DNA from 2 places in the Halomonas sp. MCCC 1A11062 genome. Region 2 is predicted to be linked to the other one. Evidence: predicted binding sites of a transcription regulator. Region 2 holds the regulator's gene; the other holds the start of a gene.
The links. The regulator FliA, encoded in region 2, starts transcription of late flagellar genes. The targets are predictions, from matches to a motif close to CTAAAGTTNNNNNNNNNNCNGCCGATA.
Positions count from the first base shown of each region.

Region 1: a site for FliA is predicted at 2,472-2,498, ahead of HOP58_RS06710 (flagellar protein FlaG). Genes of this name have one in related genera too.

Region 1 covers NZ_JABFTW010000004.1:265,434-271,589, reverse strand. Annotated here, with positions in the region: gene HOP58_RS06715 (EAL domain-containing protein) at 1-2,115, opposite strand, end outside; gene HOP58_RS06710 (flagellar protein FlaG) at 2,588-2,953, shown strand; gene fliE (flagellar hook-basal body complex protein FliE) at 2,958-3,287, opposite strand; gene fliF (flagellar basal-body MS-ring/collar protein FliF) at 3,587-5,320, shown strand; gene fliG (flagellar motor switch protein FliG) at 5,313-6,156, shown strand, end outside.
Region 2 covers NZ_JABFTW010000028.1:9,859-16,014, forward strand. Annotated here, with positions in the region: gene HOP58_RS20175 (OmpA family protein) at 16-702, opposite strand; gene HOP58_RS20180 (MotA/TolQ/ExbB proton channel family protein) at 689-1,513, opposite strand; gene HOP58_RS20185 (EAL domain-containing protein) at 1,768-2,544, shown strand; gene HOP58_RS20190 (HDOD domain-containing protein) at 2,645-3,856, shown strand; gene HOP58_RS20195 (RNA polymerase sigma factor FliA) at 3,912-4,619, opposite strand; gene HOP58_RS20200 (flagellar protein FlhE) at 4,683-5,099, opposite strand; gene HOP58_RS20205 (hypothetical protein) at 5,096-5,680, opposite strand; gene flhF (flagellar biosynthesis protein FlhF) at 5,681-6,156, opposite strand, start outside.

The DNA of each region.
Region 1 (6,156 bases), on a different contig from region 2:
GGCGATCTCGAAGCCCAGCAGCCCGGGTTGCAGGTTGTGCTGCTTGAGCTTGGTGGCCACTCGCACGGGCAGATCGGGCTGCCAGAACTGACGGGCGGAGAGATTGATGCTGATGGGAAGCGGCGCGCTACCGGCGGTATTCCATGCAACCAGTTGGGCGCAGATCTGTTCCAGCATGTATTCGTCCAGCTGTGGCAGCAGCCCGGCACGCTCGACCAGCGTCATGATATCGATTGGCGGCACGCTGCCCAGCAGCGGATGATGCCAGCGCAACAGGGCCTCGGCACCGTACAGCCAACCACCCTCACGCTCGAAGATGGGCTGATAGTGCAGCTGCAATCCTTCCCCCGTGACGAAGGCATCCTGCAAGGCCTTCTCGAGCGCCCGCTGACGGTCGTCCTGCAGGTTCATCTCATTGCGATAAAGGCGATAGCCGTTGCGACCCTCCTCCTTGGCCCGGTACATCGCCACGTCGGCATTGTGCACCAGGGCTTCCGCGGTGGTCGCATCGTCGGGGTAGAGGCTGATGCCCAGGCTGCAGCCGATGCGAAACTCCTGACCCTCGATCACGCAGGGCTCGCCAACGGCTTCCACCAGGCGACGAGCGATACGAGTCACCTCGTCGACCTCTTCGAGATCGGGGAGCAGGACCAGGAACTCGTCGCCGCCCAGGCGAGCCAGGGTGTCGTCTTCACGCAGGCGCAGCTGCAGCCGTTCGGACATCATCACCAGCAGTTCATCACCGAAGGCGTGACCGAGCGCATCGTTGACCTCCTTGAAGTGGTCGAGGTCGACGAAAATCACCGCCAGGCGGGTCTGGTTGCGGTGGGCATGCCTTATCGCCAGCTCCAGGCGATCTTCCAATAGGCGACGGTTGGGCAGGCCGGTGAGGGCATCATAATAAGCCAGCTTGCGGATGCGCTCTTCGTTCTCGCGCATATGAGTGATATCGCTGAACAGCGCTGCATAGTGGGTCACTGCGCCGCTGTCGTCGGTGATCGCTGTGATGGTCAGCATTTCGAGGTAGAGCTCGCCGCTCTTGCGCCGATTCCAGATCTCACCCCGCCAGTAGCCGCTGCGCTTCAATGCATCCCACATCTGGCCGTAGAAGGCGGCGTCGTGACGGCCCGAAGAGAGTATCTCCGGGGTTCTGCCAATCGCCTCTTCGGCGGTATACCCGGTCATGTGGGTAAAGGCACGATTGACGAATTCGATCCGGTTGCTGGGATCGGTGATGATGATACCCTCTAGCGAGGAGTCGATGACCCGCTCGGCCAGCTGCAGATTCTCCCGCGACTTGGCCAGCGCCTGATCACGCTGCTCCAGCGCCTCACGCAGATCCTGCATATAAAGGTACTCGGCACTGGCCAGCATATCGCGAAAGCCCAGCAGCCCAACCACCTCGTCGCTATCGTCGAGCACCGCGAGATGGCGCACCCTGTGGTTCATCAACAGGTCGCGGGCGGCAATCAGGGTATCGTCCTGATAAACCGTCAACAGCGGTCGGCTGGCCAACCCATCGATAGGCGTATTGCCCGGGTGACGCGCCACGAACCGCACCAGATCGCGTTCGGTGAGGATGCCCAGCTCGCCGTTTCCACATTTGACGACCACGGCATCGCATTCGGAAAGCCGCATCGAACGGGCCGCCTGGGACAATAGCTGCGTGCCGTCGAGCACCAGGGCACGCTGACGCATCGCCGCCTGCACCTCGCGCAGGCGCAGGTAAGGCTCGAGCCCCTGGTTCAGGGCGACATCCGTCTGCGACAGGATGCCGACCGGCGCTCCGGCATCATCGATAACCAGGAAGTGGCGTCGCCGCTCGGCGTTGAAGCGCAGCGCCGCCTCGCTCAGCAGCGTAGAGTGGTGCAGGCTCGCTACCGGCCGGCTCATGACTTCCGAAACCGGCTGACGTACGGCTTCGGGATCGGCGAAATTGACGGCCAGCGCATCGTGCTCGGTCCAGATGCCCAGCGGCTGTCCGGCCTTTGTCACGATGATGGAGCTACATTGGCGAGCCGCCATCCGCTCGGCCGCCATCCACAGCGGTGTCTCGGGCTCGCAGGTGAGAACCCCGGTCTGCATGATGCGTTCGATGGGTAGCTCTTGGCTCATGTCGCCTCACTGCTGGCTGCTGCTCGATGCTTGGCTACAATGCCCCGAACCCAAGAGCATCCGCCTGTCACCTGCATACTCTGAAGTGGCGCAGTCTTAAGGAAACACCGCACAAATGCCTGCGCGAGCGAATCACTGCGTTGCGCGGTGCTCAGAATCCTCACATATACCCCATATGCTCCGGTTCTTGTGCTCCGTGCGCCTTGCGCTTCATCTCGCTCGTCGATTTGTTCAGCGCTTCCAATGTAGCCAACTGTTACAGCATTTTATCCGCTTAGCTTAACTTTGCATCAACGAATGCAAAGAACTGCCAACGCTGCGACAACACGCCACCATGAAAAAAGTGACAAGATTCCCTAAAGGCGGCTTTTCATCGGCCGATATAGCCTGTGGGAGAGGCTGTCTGTGAACGGCCTTGGGGGAGATGCTGGGTACCAGCATCAGCAGGACATATACAAAAGGAAAACAGTCAATGTCTTCGCCACTGACCGACGCCACCAACGCTTTGAACACGTCAGCGCTGCACGACCTGACGCCACGTCAGCGCAAGGAGAGCGTTCTGGCCTCCTTGCCCAGCGCCGGCTCCATGCTGGCCCAGGCCGAGAGCCATGGGATGTCGCCCAGCCAAGCCGACCTGGTGGAGCCGATTCAGCGCATCAACGAAGTACTGCGTCAGTATGGTGTGGAATTCGAGCTCAACGACACGACACGCGTCATCACGCGCATCGTGGACCGCGAGTCAGGAGATGTGCTGCGCCAGATCCCGGCGGAAGAGGTGCTCGCCATTGCCGAGCGCCTGGACGAACTGAAGGGTAGTCTGATCAGTCTGCAAGCCTGATCGGTTACACCTGCATGTTCATGACGTCACGGTAGGCGGAAACCAGACGGTTACGAACCTGCAGGCCCATCTGGAAGGCCACGCTGGCCTTCTGCATGTCGACCATGACGTCATTGAGTTCGACATTAGGATCGCCGGCCTGGAATGCCATGGACTTTGCGGCAGAAGCCTGTTGCAGGCGATTGATACGCTGAATCGAAGCCTGAAGTTCGCCGGCGAAACCGCCCTGCCCCACCTGCGTGGATACCAGTTGCCCCTTGGCCGACGGCCCACTGGCCTGAGCCGCCAGAGTCTGCATCTGTGCCAATGCCGACTGGATGGCAGGTGAACTCATGTTCGGCACCCCTCGTCTTGTATTGATTAGCGGGGCCATTGCGGGCCCACTGGAATGTAGAGCAAGCCTATCAGGTTGCGGCGCCTACCAAACGACCAAATGGAAGGTAAAAAAGGGGCTTTTCCTGCCTTTGGAGTAGATGGCGGCTCGCATAATAGCGTTCATCACAGTTGCGCCCCCTGCGGGCAGCCAGAACGCGGTGAACGGATGCAGTCGATGCCATCTTCCAGCAACACACTTCACGCAGCCCAGTGCGCGCCTAATGCAATCGCCAAACGTGTGCCCATGCGGGGGCAAGCATGAGCAACGGCGCCACGACGCAGGAGCGTCAGGACTCTTCAGCCAGCGGCTCCGCCGCAGTGGTCGAACGTCTCCAGCAACAGCTGCGCGGCAATCCCACGCTCGCCATTCTGATCGGTGGCGCCGCGATGATCGCCATCGTGGTCGCGCTGCTCATGTGGGCACGTACGCCAGAGTATCGCGTCCTTTACAGCAATCTTACCGAGGCCGATGGCGGACGCATCATCAGCGAGCTGGAAAGCCGCGGCGTGCCGTTCCGCTTCAGCGAAGGCGGCACGGCACTGTTGGTACCCGGCGATGCCGTACACAGCCTGCGTCTGCAGCTGGCCGAACAGGGCCTGCCCCGCGGCGGCAATGTCGGCTTCGAATTGATGGATAACCAGGCCTTCGGCGTCAGCCAGTTCACCGAGCAGGTCAATTTCCAGCGCGGCCTGGAGGGCGAGCTGTCGCGCTCCATCGAATCCCTGGGGCCGGTATCACGCGCCCGCGTCCACCTGGCCATGGCCCGCTCTTCGGTCTTCGTGCGCGACCGTGAACCCGCCAAGGCATCCATCATCGTTACCCTGGAGCCGGGCCGGGTGATGGGCGACGGTCAGGTCAGCGCCATCGTTCACATGGTATCCAGCAGCGTCCCCGACCTGGCTGCGGAAAACGTCACCGTGGTCGACCAGAGTGGCCGCCTGCTTTCTCAGACCAGCACGCAGGGTCGCGGTCTCGATGCCACCCAGCTCGACTACATTGCCGAGGTGGAACGCTCCTTCCAGCAGCGCATCGAAAATATTCTGGCCCCGATTCTCGGTCGTGAGAACCTCAGCGCCCAGGTGGCCGCCCAGATCGATTTCTCCCGCCGTGAAGAGACATCCGAGCGCTTCGGCCCTAACCAGCCGCCCAACGAAGCCGCGATACGCAGCCGTCAGTCGAGCCTTTCCTACAACGGTGGCGACGACCTGGCGCTGGGCATCCCCGGCGCTCTGAGCAACACGCCGCCGGGCGTGGCCCCCTCGCCCATCGAGCTGCCCACCGATGAAGACGGTGAGCTCACCGAAGAGGCCCAGCAAAGCCTGCAGGCACTGAACAACCTACGCCAGGACGACGTGGTCAACTACGAGGTCGATCGCAACATCCAGCACATTCAGCACCGTCAGGGTGAGGTGACCCGTCTCACCGCCGCCGTGGTGGTGGACTATCGCGAAGAGCGCAACGAAGACGGAGAATGGCAGCGCGTGCCGCTGAGCGAGGCCCAGATCGCCCAGATCGAGCGTCTGGTGCGTCAGGCCATCGGCTTCTCCCCGGCACGTGGCGACGAAATCGAAGTGGTCAACAGCCCGTTCAGCCGCGACGCGACGGAAGCCGAAGAGTTCGAGTGGTGGCAATCGCCCGAGGTTCATTCGCTGGCTCTGACCATTGGACGCTATCTGCTGGTGGCGCTGGGCATACTTCTCGGTTACCTGCTGGTCCTGCGTCCGCTGATCAAGCGCCATACCGAGCAGCCCCTGCTCGCCAGCGCTCCGGGCACCGGCCTTCAGGTACGCGTGGGTGACGATGGTGAACCGACCGAGGGCGAACTGCAGGCGGCCGGAGACGATGACGAGCTGCGGCCGTACCAGAAGCCCAAGCGCAAGCGCCGCTCGTCGGCCTACGAAGACCATCTGGCCGAGCTGCGTGAGCTCGCCCAGGAAGATCCCCGCATGATCGCCATGATCGTACGCAGCTGGATGAGCAAGCATGAGTAGTGCCAAAGCGATGAACGGCGTTCGCCGCAGCGCCATCCTGATGCTGGCCCTCGACGAGGACAGCGCAGCCGAGGTGTTCAAGTTCCTCTCACCCAAGGAAATTCAGCAGTTGAGCATGGAAATGGCCGATATGGGCCAGGTCTCCCATGAAGACATGCAGCAGGTGATGCTGGAGTTCCACCGCGAGACTGAAGAGTTCATTGCCCTGAACCTCAACTCCAGCGATCACATTCGCTCGGTGCTGACCAAGGCGCTGGGCAGCGAGCGCGCCACCAGCATCATTGAGGACATCCTGGAGTCCTCCGGCTCCAGCAGCGGCATCGATTCGCTGAACCTGATGGAAGCCTCGATGGTGGCCGAGCTGATCCGCGACGAGCATCCGCAGATCATCGCCACCATCCTGGTACACCTGGAGCGCCACCAGGCCGCCGATATCCTCGAGCTGTTCGACGACAAGCTGCGCAACGACGTGGTGCTGCGTATCGCCACGTTCAGCGGCGTGCAGCCGGCCGCCCTGCAGGAGCTCACCGAGGTGCTCTCGGGCATGCTCGACGGACAGAACCTCAAGCGCAGCAAGATGGGCGGCGTGAGAACGGCGGCGGAGATCCTCAACCTGATGAACTCCGCCCTGGAGGAAACCGCCATCGAGACGGTGCGCGCCCACAGCGAGGATCTGGCACAGAAGATCATCGACGAGATGTTCCTGTTCGAGAATCTCATGGATCTCGACGACCGCAGCATCCAGTTGGTACTCAAGGAGATCGACACCAACTCGCTGGTGGTGGCACTCAAGGGCGCTCCCGAAGGGCTCATGGAGAAGTTTCTGCGCAACATGT
Region 2 (6,156 bases):
GGGGCTCGATGCCCCCTAGCTATCCCTCAGTTCCTGATGCAACAGCAGCTCGACTCGCCGGTTGGCGGCACGCCCCTCGATGGAGTCGTTGCTCTCCATGGGGCGTGTGTCGGCATAGCCCACCGCTCTCAGCCGCTGGGTGGGCACCCCGAGCTCGGAGAGATAGCGCAGCACGGCGATCGCACGTGCTGAAGAGAGCTCCCAGTTGGAGGGAAACTGGGCGGTGGCGATGGGAATGTCGTCGGTATGTCCCTCGACCGAGATGTCCCCGTCGAATCTTTCCAGCGTTTCGCGCAAGCCGCTGAGGACCTCGCGCCCCTGTGCCGTCAGGGTGGCCTGGCCGCTGCTGAACAGCAGGTTGTCATCGATACGCAGGGTAATGCCGCGCTGCCCTTCGGCGACGCTGACGCCTTCGATGTTCAGGCTCGGCAAGCGTGGCTGCAACCCCTCATGCTGCGGCTTGAGCCCCGCTCCCGCCACCATGCGTGCCGCCGCCTCGGCCTGGGGCGTGATCGCCGTGGCCACCTCGCCGCCATGACGACTGCCCTGCACGGCCAGGCCGTTCCCGGCCAGCGAGAGCAGCAGCACGAACAGAGTGATCAGCAGCGTCAATACGTCCAGGTAGCTGACCAGCCAGCTCTCTTCATCCCCTTCGCCGGTGGGCGGGGGATGCAGCACGTTGCGGGTGCTACGATCGAGCATTCTGCACCTGATCGTCGATAACGTCGCGCTTGGCCACGCTGGGATCGCGGATCTCGTCGTGATAGTTGGCCACAAAGGAGTTGAGGGTCTCCTCGATGAACGACGGCAGACGCCGCTTGGTGATGAGCGAAATGCCCTCGAGTACCATGTTCATGGCGATCAGGCGCTCTTCGGTGCGGCGCTCCAGCTTCACGGCGATCGGCTTGAACACCAGGTTGGCCAGCAGGATGCCGTAGAAGGTCGTCAGCAAGGCCACGGCCATACGCGGCCCGATCACGTGCAGGTCGCCGGACTCCATCACCTCGAGCATGTTGACCAACCCAACCAGGGTGCCGATCATGCCGAATGCCGGCGCATAGGTTGCCATGGTGCGAAATATCTGCGCCTCGGCGTGCTCGCGGGCCTTGAGGCGGGCAATGCGCCAGCGCAGCAGATCGAAGATCTCTTCTTCCTTGGTGTTGGCAATGACCAAGTGAATGCCGGTACGCAGGAAGGGGTTGCGCGCCTTCTCCAGTGCCGCCTCGACGGCCCTGACGTCGCCCTTGAACCACAGTCGCGAGATGTCTACCAGCTCCTTGATGTCGTCCCTTATGTAGGTATTCTCGCGCCGAAACACCAGCCCCACCAGGCGCACCACCCTGACGACTTCCTTGAGCGGATAGCTGATGAAGGTAGCCGCCATGGTGCCCGCCAGCACGATGGCCAGCCCCGGCAGATTGAGAAAGCTCTGGGGCGATTCGGCAGTGAAGAACAAGACGCTGACGAGCAGCACGACGCTGGCAAACATGCCGATGATAGTCGAGGGATTCATTCAGGCTCCTGAGATGCGCGGGCATCGAGTCTAACGAAAATTATCGGCAGCGATAGCGAGCGCTTTAATTCGATACCGAGATTGCCCATGAACAATTGATACAGATCAATTTTCACTGAGCGACTAAAGTTTTTACCAGCACCGCCGATAGGATGAACAAGTGGGCTTGACCGTTGACGGTTAGACGAGACGGTGAGTGCACTGCACTGCTCAAACACGCAGACGATACCGAACAGGCCCGGGAAGGAGTTGCCATGAATCGATGCGCCGAGAAGGAGGGACACTGCGAACGCTGCGAAGGCGAACTTCCTTTCGACTTCACCATGGCCTTCCAGCCGATCGTCGATCTGGGCTCGGCCAGGATCATTACCTACGAGGCTTTGGTGAGAGGGCCCGCCGGCGAATCTGCAGGCAGCATCCTGGCCAAGGTGACGCCCCGCCTGCTCTACCGCTTCGATCAGGCCTGCCGCATCCGCGCCATCGAGCTTGCCAGCCGGCTCGGCATGCGCGAGAGCTTGTCGATCAATTTTCTGCCCAATGCCGTTTACGAACCCCAGGCGTGCATTCAGGCGACGCTGGCCATTTCCCAGCAGGTAGGGTGGCCGACGGAGCGGTTGGTGTTCGAGGTTACCGAAAGCGAAAAGGTGCAGGACCAGGAGCACTTGCGCAACATCATCGAAGCCTATCGCAGCATGGGATTCACCACTGCCCTGGACGACTTCGGCAACGGCTTCGCCAATCTCGATCTGTTGACGATACTGCACCCGGACCGGCTCAAGATAGACCGCGCCCTGGTGATGGGTTGCGATGACGACGTTCGCCGACAGGCGATTCTCAGAGCCCTCGTCAGCCTCGCCGGGGAGCTCGGTATCGACCTGATTGCCGAGGGCGTGGAGACCCGCGACGAGGCACTGTGGCTGGGGCGTCACGGCATTCCGAAGCAGCAGGGCTTCTTTCATGCACGCCCCGCCCTCGAGAGCCTCGCACCGGATCTCGAACCGGGCCTCGCGGCGCTGCGCCAGGCATTGTAGAAGCAGCAAGCGTAGGAAAAGCAGGTCCGGAGCCGCCGTCATATCTGGAAACATGAGAACATACCTGGGTGTTGCAGCACTCAGCAGGGAGCCAAGCCACATGCCCGAGCAAAGGGGTCCAGAGCCTTTCACCATCGCTCTCCATCCGGTTCACGATGCCAGCCACCATCACGTGGCGGATCGTCTCGTCTACACCCGGCGCAGCGACGCCGAGGATGAGGTCGAGGATCTCATGTCCGCTACCGCCCGGGCTCTGGCCAGCGCCGTCTACGAGCTTGGCGATGCCGGACTGTTGGGCGACAGGACGCTGTTCGTCGACCTACCCCTGGAATGGCTCGATCGCCCCGAACTGCTGCCCACCCCGGCACCGCGGCTGGCGCTTGGCGTTGCCGAGGCCCGTACGCTGGATAACGAGCTGCTCGGGCGTCTGGACGACATTCGCGAGCGAGGCTACCGGGTCATCGTGCCTTCTCGATTGTTCAAGCAGGATCCCGAGGCGCTGCTCGGCCACTGTGACATCATACAGCTGACCTCACCCAACGAACTGGATGAAAAGACGCTGGAAAAGCTCCCGGCTCGCAATATCAAGCTGCTGGTCGAAAATCTCGACAGCCGCGCAGCCCTGGAGCGGTACCAGATGATGGGCTGCGATTACTACGACGGCGACTATCTGGCACGCCCCAGCTTCATTGCCTCGCCGTCCCGAGGACGCCACGGCAACCGTGCCGCCCAGATTCGCCTGATTCGCGCGCTCTACGAGGAAGACAGCAGTGACCTCAACCGGCTGCACGAGCTGGTGGTGCAGGTGCCCCATCTGCATGTGGCGATTCTGCGCCGCGCCAACTCCTCCTATTTCAACCGTGGCGGCAAGGCGGTCGATCTGCATCGCGCGGTACAGATCCTGGGGTTGATCGAACTGCGCCGGCTGATTCTGACCCTGACCCTGGCAAGCCTGCAGCCCTCGTCCCGCATCGTGCTGCGCATGGCGCTGATCCGCGCCTTCATGTGCCGCTATCTGGCGGCCCCCTTCCCCGCTCTCGATCCCGAGGATGCCTTCACCACCGGACTGTTCTCGATGATGGATGCCCTGCTCGAAGAGGATCGCAATACCTTGCTCGACCACCTGCCCCTGGGTGAATCGATCATCAATGCATTGAAGTATCGCAGCGGACCTCTCGGCGCCGTGCTGGTGCTGTGCGAGAACCACGAACGCCAGGTCGAGGAAGCCCTCGAAGAAGTGCCCGCCGACCGGCTGCACGGGTGCTACATGAATGCCCTGACCAGCACCAAGGCGCTGATGGACAACCTCTAGGCTTGCGAGAGATGCCTTCCTGCGCCGTTGGCTTTGGGAAAACCTTTGGAAAAACCTAGGCGTCGCTGTCCGCCAAGCGTGCCCGCAACCGGCTTACCGCCTGGCTGTGCAGCTGGCACACTCGCGACTCGGTGACACCGAGCACAGCGCCGATCTCCTTCAGGTTGAGCTCTTCCTGGTAATAGAGTGCCATCAGCAGCTTTTCACGCTCGGGCAGTGCCTCGATGCCATCGACCAGTTGTCGACGCCGCTCCTCGTCGATGAGCATGTGATAAGGCGTATCGAGCGAAGCGTCCTCGATGCCGGGTTCGGCGCCTTCCGAGACGAGCACCTCGAAGGGCAGCAGATGGCCGCTGTTGGTATCACTGAGTAGCTGGCGATACTCCTCGAGCTCCATGTCGAGCTCGGCGGCTATTTCAAGCTCGTCTGCCGCCCGGCCGAGCTTCTGTTCCAGACTGCGCACGGCCTCATCGACCGCCCGGGCATTACGCCTCACGCTGCGAGGCAGCCAGTCGCGGCTGCGCAGCTCGTCCAGCATGGCGCCACGGATACGCTGGCTGGCAAAGGTAGCGAAACTCGCCCCCTGAGTGGCATCGAAGCGACCCATCGCCTCGAGCAACCCCACGGTGCCGGCCTGGATCAGATCATCGAGCTCGATACTTGCCGGCAGTCGAACCTGCATCGACAGCGCCTGGCGCCTCACCAGCGGCAGGTACTCCTCCAGCAGGTCTGCCTGTTCGATCTTGCCTCGTGCTGTGTACATGCTCTTGCTCTCGCGGCTGACGGTTCCCTCGAGCGATGCCGATCGGCGCTCGACGGGTCAGAATCACTGCAGGTCGTCGTGATTCACGATCACTTGCAGCCCCTGCAGGGTTGCGGCACGCTGCCCACGCTCCTGTAGGGAAAACTGAAAGTTCAGTGGCGTATCCGCCGGCACACCGGCCAGTGCCTCGGTCTGCCCTCGCGGCCCAGGTAGGCGAATGCAGTCCCCCGGGTGGCAGAGCCAGGCGTTCACCTCCCTGCCGGCTGGCGGCTGAAACTGCCAGACCACGCGGCCCATCACCTGCCCGTGTGCCAGTTCGGGAGATGGCGGCAACAAGGCAGCGGACATGGCGGGTCGCTCGGCCATGACGACCTGCACGGCAGGCGCCGTGGCTACCCAACTGCCGGCCGCCTGAGCCAGGCCCGCCCACAGTCCGCCAAGGGTCAGCAAACAGAGTTGCCCCAACCTGGTCGGTTTCATCGCGCCAATACCAACAGTTCCATATCGAAATACGCTTCCGCAACGTACTGGAGATTGCTCAACAGGCCCTGGCGCCCCACGCCCGACGGGTGCACGGCAATCAAGCGACGCGGGCCACCCTGCTCGGCGATCTGCTTGAGCATGCGATAACCGCGGCGGAACGCCTCCAGATCGTCGTCTATCCACAGCGCCCACTGCGACTGCTGCGCTGCCAGCAGCGACAGATGCGGGCTGGAGATCGGTAGCGCCACGATACGCCAGCTGCCGGGATCGCCTACCCAGCGCCGCCCTTCCTGCGCCCAGCTTTCAAGCAGCTCGGTGACTCGTGCAGTGTGTCGCTCGGCAGTGCCCGGCAGGCCCAGCACCATCAGCGTCCGCTCCCCCTCACTGCGCGGCGGCCTCGGTCGTTCCACCGCCGCCTTGGTGCCGGCAGGCTGAGCGCAGGCCTGCTTGGGTCGGACATTCTCCGTCTTGTTTCCCGTGGCCAGCTCGACCAGCATCTCGGCCACGTGTGTCGGGCACTCGTCCTTCGCCGTATCGTTTGCCCATTGGCGCAGCCCCGCGGCCTGGTCCCATCCCATCTAGCCTGTCTCCCGTTCACCGAGGCCAAGGTGGCGAATGGCATCGCGCACCAGGAAAAGTTGTAGTAGAGACTCGAGCAGCGCCACGTCTCGGCGTCGGCGACGCCCACCGCCGAGGCTCAACAGCTCGGCTCTGAGATCCATGGCGGCCTCGTCTTCGGCAAGGTCGAGGTGGGCTGCCACCGAGGCCAGTCCGCTGGCCATGAGCAAGCGGACATCGGCACGCAGATCGCCAGCTTCAGCCTGCTCGAGGCGCTGCCAGGCGCGGCGAGCGAGTTGCGGCAGCACATCGGCTTGCAGCAGCGCGAGCAGCAGCGGCTGAGGATCGTGGCTCAGCGCGGCGGGAACGATCCAATAGCGTCTGGCCAGGGCCTTGCCGCTCTCTGCATCGCGAACCTCACCAAACCAGGCCTGCGCGTCGAAGCCCGACCGTTCACGGCGGCTGCCCTTGAAGCTCACCTCTACCGGCAGCGTCG